DNA from 2 places in the Paenibacillus sp. FSL H7-689 genome. Region 2 is predicted to be linked to the other one. Evidence: riboswitches for the same ligand, from Rfam matches in the RefSeq annotation. Region 2 holds a riboswitch; the other holds the start of a gene.

Region 1 (6,873 bases), on a different contig from region 2:
GTCACTTTCAGATCCGAAGCCAAGGCGAGTAACTTTACAGGCTCCGGTTCATCCAGCAGGATGCAAAGCATGAAGAGCTTACGCTCTTCTGGCGTAAACTCTACATATTCTTTACCCTCTAGTTGCTGGCGCAATACAGCCAGATCATCGGAACCGGCATCGATTCGGATACCGGTTCCTGATTTTTTTTCCAGCTTCATACCCAAAGGTTCAAGCCATTGTTCAATCATTTGCAGCTCCCGGTGAACCGTTCGGGTACTGACCTTTACTTCAACGGCGATTTCGCCGGCTGTTACTTCATGTGGATGCTCTAGCAAGAACTCCACGATTTCACGTTGTCTTTTGGTAATACTCATATCTCAGCCTCCGGCTCAGGGAAAACAAATGCGTGCAATTACTTTAGACGTTCAACGAGCGCATCGTATTCCGGGCTTTTTAGGAAGTTGTCGATGGATATATGTTCTGCATTCGGTGCAACGGAGCGGGCACGATCGGTCAATACTTGTTGTGTGATCACCACGTCTGCATCCGGCGGGATATCACTGATAGCCGTATTGGTCACCGTAACGTCAATCCCCTCTGCCTTCATCTTCTTGCGTAGAATGGAAGCACCCATGGCACTTGACCCCATGCCTGCATCACAGGAGAAGACAATTTTCTTCACGTCTGTTTTGACTGTAGAAGAAGCCATATCTGCGGCTCTGTCTGCTTCACGTTGATTAGCCGTAATACCAGCGTTTGGCACGGTTCCTTGACTCTTCATGTCTTTCATCCGACTGGATGCGGACTCCAGATCTTCGTCCTTTTGTTTACCCGTTTTCAGCAACACTGCTGCAACCAGGAAAGAAACGACGGCTGCTACAAGCACCCCTGCGAACATCGGCAGGTATCCACCTTTTGGTGTTAAGAAGAAATACGCGATAATACTACCCGGTGATGGTGCTGAAACAAGTCCTGCTCCGGTGAGCATGAATGTTAATGTACCTGCGACGCCACCCGCAATTGCGGCAAGAATCAGAATCGGTCTCATCAGAATGTAAGGGAAGTAGATCTCATGAATGCCCCCGAAGAAATGAATGATTACGGCACCCGGTGCAGAAGATTTGGCCATTCCGCGTCCGAAGAAACAGTAAGCAAGTAAGATACCAAGTCCCGGACCCGGGTTTGATTCAAGCATGTATAATACGGATTTCCCTAATTCTCTCGCTTGATCTGTTGCAATTGGTGTAAGAATCCCGTGGTTGATTGCATTGTTCAGGAACAATACTTTACCTGGTTCAATGATTAGGTTGACCAGCGGCAGCAAACCAAGATTCATTAAGCCCTGTACACCGGCAGATAATACTTTGCTAATCGCTTCTACAGCAGGCCCGATGCCCAGTAGCGCAAAAATCCCCAAGATCCCGCCAATAATACCAGCTGAGAAGTTGTTAACCAGCATTTCAAATCCGGCTTTAACTTTACCTTCAATGGATTTATCGAACTTTTTAATGATCCATGCTGCCAGTGGTCCGGCAATCATGGCACCTAGGAACATCGGGATATCACTACCCACGATGACCCCGATGGTCATAATGGCACCCACGACACCACCACGCTGACCATGCACCATCGTACCTCCGGTGTAACCAATTAACAGTGGCAGCAAATATTTGATCATCGGATCAACTAGCTGTGCAAGCGTCTCGTTAGGGAACCAGCCTGTTGGAATGAACAGAGCCGTAATTAATCCCCAGGCGATGAACGCTCCCATATTTGGCATGACCATACCACTCAGGAATCGGCCAAAACGCTGAACACCAACCCGTAGCCCACCTTTGGAATTGGACGATTGGTCCAAATTACTCATTGTATTATCCTCCTTGGATCAAGTGATTATGATTTATGAAAGGGGTATCATTTCTCCCCTGCTGTAATCCTAAGCGAGAATGCTCTCCTGTTCAATGAAATGAAAGCGTACTTTCGTCATGAACAATGATGACAACATTAGGTTATGTAATCGTTTTAATGGATGCATAATGGCTGAACCTATTGGTACACAAGGATTTTCTTGCCTATGACTTTTGTCATTTCCAGAATCATTTTCCAACCTATAGCTTGGTCCAATCAGGTGATTTACATCCACAATCTGCTTCAATCCACATTCAAAACCATTCTTGGAAAGCACAAAAAACCTGTGCAAGCATCCGGCTCACACAGGTCGAAACAATATGAAGCTCATATCATTTAATTATAAAATATATGTTAATAAGTACAAGTTCGTTGATACTATTCTTCCGTATGTTTCCGATACGCGTCTGCATTCATCAATGTAGACAATGCTGCTGTCAGATCTCCCTCAACACGGATCTCAATCATCCAGCCTTCCTCGTAAGGAGAGCTGTTCACAAGTTCAGGGAAGTCCTGCAACGAATCATTCACTGCAATAATTGAACCTGTGACGGGAGAGAACAAGTCCGAAACCGTTTTGACCGATTCGATCGTTCCAATGCTGTCCTCTGCTTTTACATTGGTTTCAAGGTCAGGCAATTCCACAAACACAATGTCACCCAGCTGATGCTGCGCGAACTCGGTAATGCCAATACGTACAGTATCCTCCCCTACGGTTTGCACCCATTCGTGCTCTTCACTGTACAGGAAATCACTTTTCAATTCGCTCATCGATATCCGCCTCGCTTTTCATTAATGAGTACATGCGTTCTTTGACCTTAACCTTTTTCCCAGAACATAGCGTATGATATTTATGAATCAAATGTCAAGATACCTCACAATTTATTTGCTGAACACCTCTAAATCCTGTAACCGGATTACACTCTTTCTTCATATACTGGTGAATATTAGAATAGTAAGCGTAGTCTTTTTAAATACACGAACAATAAAATAAAAAATAAATTAAATATTCGGTTTTAAATTATTATCAATGATATCGTTCTTGACATCAGTAGTGGATTCACGTTTTAATGAGAGGAGTAAATGTGTTTATTGGACTATGTTATACCCGCGGATGAATGTAAAGGGAGAGATTACCCGTGACACCCGATTCGGGATGTACATGAGGTAACGCCGAAGGAGTAAACCACCGATAAGCGGGGGTGAATCTCTCAGGCAAAAGGACTTTTACGGGACGCAACTCTGGAGAGCATCTATTCGCCCTGTGCGGGCGTTATGATCACCCAAGGGGAAACCTGCTGCACAACGTAGCGGGGTAACTCTCAGGTACAAGGGACAGAGCCTTAGAATACAGCGTGCTACTTGGCATGCCGATTCTTTGGCCTGTCCTTTTCCTTTTTCCCAAAAAACGAAAAACAGGATGTAGAATGGCGCTGCCATAGCTGCCTTACCATACTTATATGATGAAAATATCTAGCTGAAAATTTAAAAATACTCTGGTTCATTGATCCACGATTGTATATCCGGCCGGCTGACGGCCCATGACGAGGTGATTTGATGTCTGATTTGCTTAGAACACCACTCTTCCCACTATATCAGCAATATGAAGGCGTACGGTGCATTGATTTTGGAGGCTGGGAGCTTCCGGTACAATTTAGCGGAATCCAGAAAGAACATGAAGCGGTACGCGAGCGCGCGGGACTGTTCGATGTATCCCATATGGGCGAATTCACGGTACAGGGTGAGCAGGCTGAAGTTTTTTTGCAACAAATGATGACCAATGACGTGACCACGCTAGTTCCCGGTCAAGCCCAGTACACCCTGATGTGTTATCCAGATGGCGGTGTGGTGGATGATCTGCTCGTGTATAAGCTGGAAGATCAGCATTATATGCTTGTGGTTAACGCCTCCAACATCGACAAGGATTGGGCGTGGCTGCAAGAGCACTTGATCCCCGGCGTAAGTATGACCAACGATTCGGAGCAAACGGCGCTGCTCGCCTTGCAAGGTCCACTGGCTGTAGATATTATCGGGAAAGTTACAGATACGGATGTAAGCTCGATTGAACCGTTTCGTTTTGTGCAGGATGCTGAAGTATGTGGAGTAAAATTACTGTTGTCCCGTACCGGATATACCGGTGAAGATGGCTTTGAACTATATGTTCCTGCGGACCAGGCTGCTGTGGTCTGGAATGGATTAATGCAAGCCGGTGAAGGTCACGGACTTGTACCGACAGGCCTCGGTGCTCGGGATACACTGCGCTTTGAAGCAAAGCTCCCTCTGTATGGACAGGAATTGTCGGCAACTATCTCTCCGCTTGAAGCTGGCGTTGGCATGTTTGTGAAGCTGAATGCCGGACCTTTTATCGGACACGAAGCCTTGTTACAGCAAAAAACTGACGGGCCCGCCCGCAAACTGGTCGGCATCGAAGTGTTGGAGCGCGGTATTCCCCGCCCCCACTATCCGATTTACGCCGAAGGCGTACAGATTGGTGAAGTGACAACAGGCACGCAATCACCTACATTGAAGCGTAATCTGGGGCTTGCCCTCATCGACAGCAAATACGCTGCGCTGGGAACCCCGCTTGAGATTGAGATCCGCGGCAAGAAACTAAAAGCCGAGGTCGTGAAGACCCCTTTTCATAAACGGACACGTACGTCGAAGACACCTACTCAAGGAGCTGATCAAGCATGAGCAAGCACCGTTACATTCCCATGACTGAACAAGATCAGAGCGCCATGCTCGCAACCATCGGTGTGGATACGCTGGAAGATCTGTTTCAGGACATTCCAAAAGAGATTCGTTATCAGGGCGAGCTACCTGTATCCTCCAAACTCGATGAATATGCGCTGACACGTCACATGTCCAAACAAGCCGGCGCCAACGCCAATTTCGAAACACACGCCAGCTTCCTCGGCGCAGGCATATACGATCATCATGTTCCTTCCGTCATCAATCATGTCATTTCCCGTTCCGAGTTCTACACTGCCTACACACCTTATCAGCCTGAGATCAGCCAAGGTGAACTACAGGCCATTTTCGAATTTCAATCCTACATCTGTGAATTAACCGGTATGGCTGTAGCCAATGCCAGTATGTATGACGGTGCAACAGCTTTTGCGGAAGCCGGTAATCTGGCCGCAGCGGCAACTCGTCGCAAACAGCTCATCGTATCCCGTACCGTTCATCCGGAAGCCCGTCAGGTATTGCAGGCATATGCGCACGGACTCCGTCTGGAGATTGTTGAGATTGGTTATAAGGATGGCGTCACTGACTGGGATGCCCTGCAAACCGCCATATCAGACGATACCGCTGCTGTCATGATCCAGAGTCCGAACTTCTTTGGTGCCGTGGAAAATGTGAAGCAGGCTGCCGACCTCGTGCATGCGCACAAGGGCCTGCTTGTTGTAAGTGCAAACCCGCTATCGCTGGGTCTGCTGGAAGCCCCAGGCAAGCTGGGTGCCGACATCGTTGTAGGTGATGCGCAACCCCTTGGCATCGCCGCTTCACTCGGCGGCCCGACATGCGGATATTTCGCCGTATCCCAGCCTCATATGCGCCGAATTCCTGGCCGAATTGTAGGCCAAACAACCGATCGCAATGGCAAGCGTGGTTTTGTACTGACATTGCAAGCACGTGAACAGCACATCCGACGCGAAAAGGCGACATCCAACATCTGTTCCAACCAGGCTTTGCTTGCACTCAGCGCATCTGTGTATATGTCCATCATGGGTAAACAGGGTATGATCGATGTCTCGGATCTGAATTTGCAAAAGAGTCATTACACCCTCAATACATTAACTGCGATTCCTAGAGTTAGCCTTACTTTTAATGCACCAACATTTAATGAGTTTGTTATTAAGCTTCCTGAAGGAACCAACGTGGATACTCTTCAGTTGAAACTGCTGGATGCAGGCTTTATTGGTGGTTACGAACTCGGACGTGATTACCCGGAGCTTGCCGGACATATGCTGATTGCTGTTACCGAACGGCGCACTAAGGAAGAGATTGACGAATTCGCACGAGCATTGGAGGGATCGCTGTGACTCAAGAAACGACAACGACAACATCGTTACAAGGACAATCGGAAACAGGTACCTCAGTCTCCACTTCGGTTCAACCTGAGACGAATACAACATTTAGTGCACAGACCTTAACTCCTGCTCCGGAACAATCATTGATTTTTGAACTCAGCAGTCCTGGGCGTGTCGCTTATTCCTTACCAGAATGTGACGTTCCTCGTCAGGCTGCCGATACGTTGATTCCCCGGGAAATGCTCCGTTCGGAAGCAGCAGCACTGCCGGAAGTGTTTGAGGTAGATGTTATTCGACACTATACCGCGCTGTCCCGCCGCAACTTCGGCGTAGATAACGGATTCTATCCACTGGGCTCTTGTACGATGAAATACAATCCAAAGATTAATGAGGATGTTGCCCGTTACAACGGTTTTGCCAAAATCCATCCGTACCAGCATGAATCCAGCATTCAAGGTGCACTTGAACTGTTATATACGTTGCAAAACGACCTTGCAGGTCTGACAGGTATGGACGCTGTGACCTTGCAACCAGCAGCTGGTGCCCATGGAGAATGGACTGGACTTATGATGATTCGTGCCTACCACGAAGGTCGTGGCGAACAACGTACCAAAGTCATCGTGCCCGATTCTTCGCATGGTACCAACCCGGCAAGTGCAACCGTTGCAGGATTTGAAACTGTGACGATTCCATCCCGCGCAGACGGACTGGTCGATCTGGACGCACTCCGTGCAGCAGTCGGTTCGGATACGGCAGCATTGATGCTGACAAACCCGAATACACTTGGTTTGTTCGAGAAAGACATTCAGGAGATTGCATCCATCGTACATCAGGCTGGTGGCTTGTTGTACTACGATGGAGCCAACTCCAATGCCATTATGGGCATTACCCGTCCGGGTGATATGGGCTTTGACGTGGTGCATCTGAACTTGCACAAAACGATGAGTAC
Region 2 (6,873 bases):
CATATGAATTCATGTCTTATTGAAACAATGTTCAAGCCTTTACGTTACCACACATGCTAATTATAGCTTATCCATTAACGTGGGGAATGTCATATTAATCAAGTCTACCAAGTACATACAAGTTCTACACCTGACGGGAGGAATTTCATTATGCTGCTGGAAGCCATCTATCATCAACCGAAACGAAACTGGGCCTATGCCTATGACCAAGATACAATCCATCTGCGCCTGCGTGCCAAAAAGAATGATCTGACCGAGGTACATGCCCTGACCGGGGATAAATATGCGTGGGATGCAACCAAAGCGCTGGTTCCCTTAACCAAGTTTACCTCTGACTCCATGTTCGATTATTACGAGGGTGAGGTGAAACCTCCCTACCACCGACTGAAGTACTCTTTTCTGCTCAAAAACGGAGACGAACAGATCTGGATGACCGAGACGGACTTCCAGGAAAAAGAACCAGACGACCCGGGCCGTATGTTCCAGTTCCCTTATATTCATGCCGGAGCTGTATTCACACCCCCTGCATGGGTTAAGGACGCGGTGTTTTATCAGATTTTCCCTGAACGATTCGCCAACGGCAACCCGGATATTAGTCCGGAAAAGGTAGAGCCGTGGGGTGGTGAGCCGACACCTTTCAATTTCTTCGGCGGTGACCTTCAGGGCGTGATCGACCATCTGGATTACATCAGCGATCTTGGCATTAATGCGATCTACTTCACACCCATCTTTGAAGCCACTACCAATCATAAATATGATACAGAAGACTACCTGCGGGTAGACCGGCACTTTGGTGACGCAGATACCGTGAAACGACTGGTGGAGCTGTGCCACGCACGTGGAATTCGCGTACTTCTGGATGCTGTGTTCAACCATTCCGGGAAGACATTTGCGCCGTTTGTAGATGTGCAGAAGAACGGAGAACAATCCAAATACAAGGACTGGTTCCATGTACACGAATACCCGCTGGACGTGAAGGACGGCATTCCAACGTATGAGACCTTCGGATTCGAAGCGCATATGCCAAAGCTGAATACGGAGAATTCCGAGGTTAAGGCTTATCTGCTGGAGGTTGCCGAGTACTGGATTAAGGAAGTGGGCGCGGACGGATGGCGGCTGGATGTGGCAGACGAAGTGGATGATGCATTCTGGCGTGATTTCCGCCGTGTAGTCAAAGCGGCTAATCCGGATGCCTATATTCTGGGCGAAGTATGGAACGAGTCTTCTTCCTGGCTGCAAGGCGACCAGTTCGACGCGTCCATGAACTATCCGTTTACCGATGCCGTGAATGCTTTCTTTGTGAAAAATACGATGCACGCCGAACAGTTCGCAAACTCCATCGGGCGACAGTTATCCCGTTATCCGCTTCAGGCCAGCGAAGTGGCGTTTAACTTGCTGGACAGCCACGATACCCCGCGGCTGCTCACGCTGTGTGAAGGCGACCAGCGCAAGATGAAGCTGGCTGCGTTATTCCAGTTCAGTTATATGGGCGCGCCGTGCATCTATTACGGAGACGAGATTGGCATGGACGGCGAACATGATCCGGGTTGCCGTAAATGCATGGAATGGGATGAAGCGAAGCAAGACCGAGAGCTGTTTAACTTTTATCAGAAACTAATCTCCCTGCGTCATGCGCATCCTGCCCTGCGTGCAGAAGGCACCGTTCGTTTCTTACAGGCTCGTCCCGATGGCAGCCAACTGGTATTTGAGCGACAAAATGAGGAGGAACGCATTCTGGTTCTGTTCAATCGATCAGAAGAGACAGCTATTGTCGAGCTTGAGGCCGGTGACGAGGAATGGACCGAGTTATTCGGCGGAAACCATCGCACCGCCAAGGAAGATGGCGTACTCGCCATTGAACTGCCCGCGTATGGATATGCTGTACTGAGTACTAGTCTCACATAAACACCAAGCTATATTTGCTTTTATACAAGACCGGACATGGGTCCACTTCATCGGAATATAAAAAACCAAATAGGCGCTCACAGACCTGTTCCGGATCTGATGAGTGCCTATTTGATTTTGACGTAATTCATTATGACCATGGATTACTCTGGCTGAACCAGCTGTTCCTTGAGCAACTGGATGGTGGCCTCATATTGTACAAGCCCCACTTGCAGACACAGACGCTGTGCAGGCGAAATACGTTCGCCGAATTCTTCCATCTGGCGCTGAAGTTCAGCGTATAACATTTCCTTTCGCTTCAACTGGCTGGATATCCAACCCGTTACGGTATCTTCATCCGCCAACTCTCCGAAATACAACCGCATCAGAAAATCAGAACGAAATACCTCAGCTTCCAAAGGACTCATTAAATAGGCGTGAAATTGCGCTGCTCCTTCAGGGGTCAATGAATACACGTTCTTATCAGGTTTCCCTTCCTGCTTAACCGATTCCTTAGTCAGCAATCCTGACTTTTCCATCTTCGCAAGTGTAGGATATATGGTGCCAAAGCTGGCATCAAAGAAAAATGAAAAATATTGTTCAAAGTACTGCTTGATCTCGTATCCGGAACTTGGCTGATTGTGCAGTATTCCGAGGATGACATGCTGCGTGTTCATCGGTGTACCGCTCCTTTCCATTCCCCTTAACGTATCACAATCAGTACCCCTTGTTCAATGTTCAGATGACGAAACGGTTGCTTTCAGAGCAACAGGCACAGCAGCAGTCTGGTCCTCCTTATGAGCTTCAGAACGTACCGGGCCGGAGCGTCTGATCCAGATGCTAAGGGCACCCAGAGTCAACGTTGCTCCCCCTATTACTGCAAGGAACAATACATCCCTGCCAATCCCGTTGCCCCCAAGCACAAGGTTCGTCATGCCTTCTACCGCATAGGTCGCCGGCAGATAATGACCGATCCCTTGGTAGAACTCAGACATTACATCGCGTGGAATCGTTGAGCCCGAGGACAACATCAGCAGAGGCAACAGCGCACTGTTTAACCAAGCCCCAGCATTGCCAAGCAACAACAAGCTCAACTGAGCCATGAGTATAAAAGATATGGTGACCAGCAACTGGAAAAGCCATAACATGAACCAACCATCTGCTGACGATACCCCCATAACGTGCATCATCCCCGACCCAACGAGCGAGACAATAAATGCAGCACCAACATTAACGATGTTGCGCGCCCAGAAACGCTCCCATTTCCCTGCCCTGTTACTCAGTTCACCAGATACTTTCTGCAGATTCATGCCAAGCAACATCGCTCCAGTAAACGTAGCCGTTACAATCAACATCGGTACCATGGAAAAAGAAAAATTATCAACAGGATTCAGTCGCTCCACTTCTGCCTCCACGCGTGAAGACAACCCAAGCGCCAGCGCATCGGACTGATCAGCAGTCATACCGGACTGATTCAGCACTCCGCGAATGCCATTCTCTTGTACTTCACGGTTCAACGTCGCTGTAACTTGTGCGGCTACGTTCTGCATCACACTTTTCACGGTAGCCACGTTTGATTCGTTCATCACATACTTCACTGTCATCAGTTTTGACAAGTCTTCTGCCTGTTGCATGAAACCTGATGGAATCTCAATAATCATGTACACATTCCGATCCGTTAACATCTGTCGTGCTTCTTGCATCGATTCAGATGGTTTGATCTCGAAATTCAGACCTGCCGCCAAAGACTTAGCCACTGGTTCAGCCGCTACCCCATCTTCATTCACGATGGTGACAGCCAATTGAGTCATTCTTTCGTTAACCTGGTCGTATCCGCTAAGCCAGATGATGTTAAAAAAAACCTGAAACAGCACAGCCGTAATTAAACCTACAATGGTGGCTCCGTTTTTCAAAAACAGTAGACTCGTCTGGAAAATACCTTTCATTCTATCCATCTCCTTTAGTTTTGTTTCGCTCTTTTATATATCTTATTGATATATGACAGTTGTTAATATATCTAATCGATATATAGATCGTCAATGTTTTTTTGTTTTTCTTCGTTGGAAAAAGACAAAAAAAGCCGATACATCTCTTCACCAGGAAGATTTGTACCGGCTTTTCATATCAATCCGATTTATGCCTTAGTTTCTACGTCATTTTCAGCAGGGGACTCAGCCTCAGGCTCGGCACGCTTTGCCTTTGGTTTAGCCAACTTCTGCATCATTTTGCGGCCGGTAGGTGTCTGGGCCAGTCCACCTTGGGCTGTCTCCCGGTGACGGCTCGGCATCGCACTGCCTACTTCCAGCATGACATCGATGACTTCGTCTGACGGAATGGCACTACGCACTCCGGCCAGGGCCATGTCAGCCGCAGCCAGCGCCGTAACTGCACCCAGTCCATTACGGACGATGCACGGGATTTCAACAAGGCCTGCGACCGGATCGCAGATAAGGCCCAGTGTATTTTTTAACGCCAAACCAACGGCATGAACGACCTGTTCCGGTGTACCTCCACGCAGTTCAACCATGGCACCCGCAGCCATGCCGATAGCGGAACCCACTTCCGCCTGACAGCCACCCTCGGCTCCGGAGATAAATGAATTGTTCGCGATAACATAACCAATCGCTCCCGCACAGAACAACCCGTTCACCAAATGTTCGTCCGTCCAGCCAAATCGCTCCTGTGAGCTAATAAAAACACCGGGGATGATGCCGCAGGAACCAGCTGTTGGTGTTGCCACGATCCGACCCATGGAGGCATTCACTTCAGATACACACAGGGCATACGCCATGGCAAGTGCGGAAGCATCTCCCGAGCAAGTCTCGCCCTTGCGAATGTACTCAGCCATTTTTTTGCCGTCTCCACCTGTTAATCCACTGCGTGATGTCGTATCTTCCGTTAGCCCTTTTCGTACCGCTTCCTTCATCACCTGATAATATTCAGACATCTGCTTCACAACATCCGCTTCCGGTGTATTGGTCTCCTGAACCTGCTCCTCGATCATCAGCTGAGCAATGGTTTTGGATTCTGCTGTACAGATCGTATTCAGCTCGTGCAAATGTTTAAACCGCATCCGAATCAACTCCTCTCTTCAAATCGATAACACGAATGTCCAGCACATGGTCCAGCTCTTTTAGACGCTTGAGCATATCAGGATTAGGCACACCATCCATTTCCATCGCGGTAAGTGCTTCGCCATCACGGGCTTTCCGGTCCACCTGCATATACCCGATGTTAACCCCGGATGAACTGATCGTGGACGTTACCGATGCAAGCACCCCTGCTTTGTCCGCATGTCGCAGAACGAGTGTTGGAAACTCACCACTAATCTGAACACGAAAATCATTCATCGAATGCACGGATACGCTTCCACCACCAATGGATGCACCGATTAAGGAGCAGGCACGTTCTCCATGCCACAACTCAATTTTGACCGTATTTGGATGAGGAGCAGGCAGGCCACTTGTATAAAACTCAACCTCCATGCCCGCTTCCTCTGCGTATTGCTCTGCATCCGGGATACGCGGATCGTCTGTGACATAATCCAGCAGACCGCCGATCAGTGCCAGATCTGTTCCGTGCCCCTGATACGTATCTGCAAATGAACCGTACAGGGTCAGCCGGGCACGATCTGGCGTACATCCTAGCCACTGACGAGCAATTCTTCCTAACCTTGCCGCACCAGCTGTATGTGAACTTGAAGGCCCCGTCATCGACGGACCAATAATTGAGAAAACATCTTTAAATCGCACCTTGTAACCCTCCATTATTAATCATGATTCATATTTGTAAAATGTATTCGTCATTTCGATCCCGGAGTTCCATCCACAATGTCCCTTATTTTGGATATGATGACATCAAAAAAGGACAGAAGAAGGCCCCAGGCCCTCTCTCTGTCCTCGATACCTGAGAGTTTCACGATCAGCAGTGTCTCACGACAAGGTGCATTGCCTGCGATTACAGACAAGTTCACCGGTCTGACTGATCATATACCCCTTGGGTGGCGCAATTCGCGCACTCTCCAGAGTTGCGTCCAACGATGGTACATTTACCTGAGAGATTAACCACTGCGCCGGGTGCGCAGCAGCTTGCTCCTTCGGTGCCTGAACACTAGCCATATTGCTCGGCTAACTCAGGTCTCTCCCGCTCGTTATCATCCGCTGTATTATCTTAATTCGATTCGAATTGGTATATTTCTAAATTTTTTATCAAGTATACCCATAGAGTAATGTACAATATCATATATGTCAACAAAAGTAACGTGTAATTATCATAAGTTCGATGTCTATTTTAACTGAAACGAATAGCATTCACATTTCTCACTTCCGCTGAGGCACTCGTGACGTTGCTAGTTGTCGTAAATTGGATACTTATCGTGTATGCATTAGTCGTTGTAGTCGGGGATGTATCCACGTAAGTGTTGGAGGAAAGAAACCTCAACGTTCCCGAAGCATTACCGGTTCGTGAGAGCTGCAATTGATTAATTAACACTCCGTTACGTCTCAGATTAATGTTATACGCAATACTCCAGTTAGACCCTACAACTATTGCTACTTGTGTACTATTATCGATTTTCACGCGTTGACCTGCTACTACAGGTACATTAAGTGTCTGAATCGTCGTTTCAGCTACTAATGAAAGACCCAACGCCGTGGTCTGGCTATCAGCAAACAAGGAAGAATCCGCAGGGGCAGAAGCTGCTGTCGATCCAGTAGCTCCTGTAGCCCCAGTGACTCCGGTCGCTCCCGTTGCTCCCGTTACACCAGCCGTCCCGGTTGTTCCCGTCGCACCTGTCGCACCTGTAGCCCCAGTGACTCCGGTCGTTCCCGTTGCTCCCGTTACTCCGGCTGTCCCGGTTGTTCCGGTTACGCCTGTCGCACCTGTAGCCCCAGTGACTCCGGTCGCTCCCGTTGCTCCCGTTACACCAGCCGTCCCGGTTGTTCCGGTTACGCCTGTTGCACCTGTAACCCCTGTGGCTCCGGTCGCTCC

What was found. Region 2 has a riboswitch for glycine ahead of sdaAB (L-serine ammonia-lyase, iron-sulfur-dependent subunit beta). Riboswitches for the same ligand answer to the same signal wherever they lie in the genome.
Region 1: another riboswitch for glycine. It lies ahead of gcvT (glycine cleavage system aminomethyltransferase GcvT); the one in region 2 lies ahead of sdaAB (L-serine ammonia-lyase, iron-sulfur-dependent subunit beta).

What each region holds. Positions count from the first base shown of each region.
Region 1 covers NZ_ASPU01000066.1:91,441-98,313, reverse strand. The annotation lists gene C170_RS28645 (BglG family transcription antiterminator) at 1-356, opposite strand, end outside; gene C170_RS28640 (PTS mannitol transporter subunit IICB) at 395-1,849, opposite strand; gene gcvH (glycine cleavage system protein GcvH) at 2,269-2,661, opposite strand; glycine riboswitch at 3,005-3,127, shown strand; glycine riboswitch at 3,131-3,231, shown strand; gene gcvT (glycine cleavage system aminomethyltransferase GcvT) at 3,448-4,584, shown strand; gene gcvPA (aminomethyl-transferring glycine dehydrogenase subunit GcvPA) at 4,581-5,936, shown strand; gene gcvPB (aminomethyl-transferring glycine dehydrogenase subunit GcvPB) at 6,068-6,873, shown strand, end outside.
Region 2 covers NZ_ASPU01000010.1:112,645-119,517, forward strand. The annotation lists gene C170_RS06440 (alpha-glycosidase) at 151-1,905, shown strand; gene C170_RS06445 (helix-turn-helix transcriptional regulator) at 2,049-2,561, opposite strand; gene C170_RS06450 (YhgE/Pip domain-containing protein) at 2,616-3,830, opposite strand; gene sdaAA (L-serine ammonia-lyase, iron-sulfur-dependent, subunit alpha) at 4,019-4,957, opposite strand; gene sdaAB (L-serine ammonia-lyase, iron-sulfur-dependent subunit beta) at 4,947-5,636, opposite strand; glycine riboswitch at 5,776-5,911, opposite strand; glycine riboswitch at 5,916-6,040, opposite strand; partial or broken gene C170_RS29975 (collagen-like triple helix repeat-containing protein) at 6,175-6,873, opposite strand, start outside.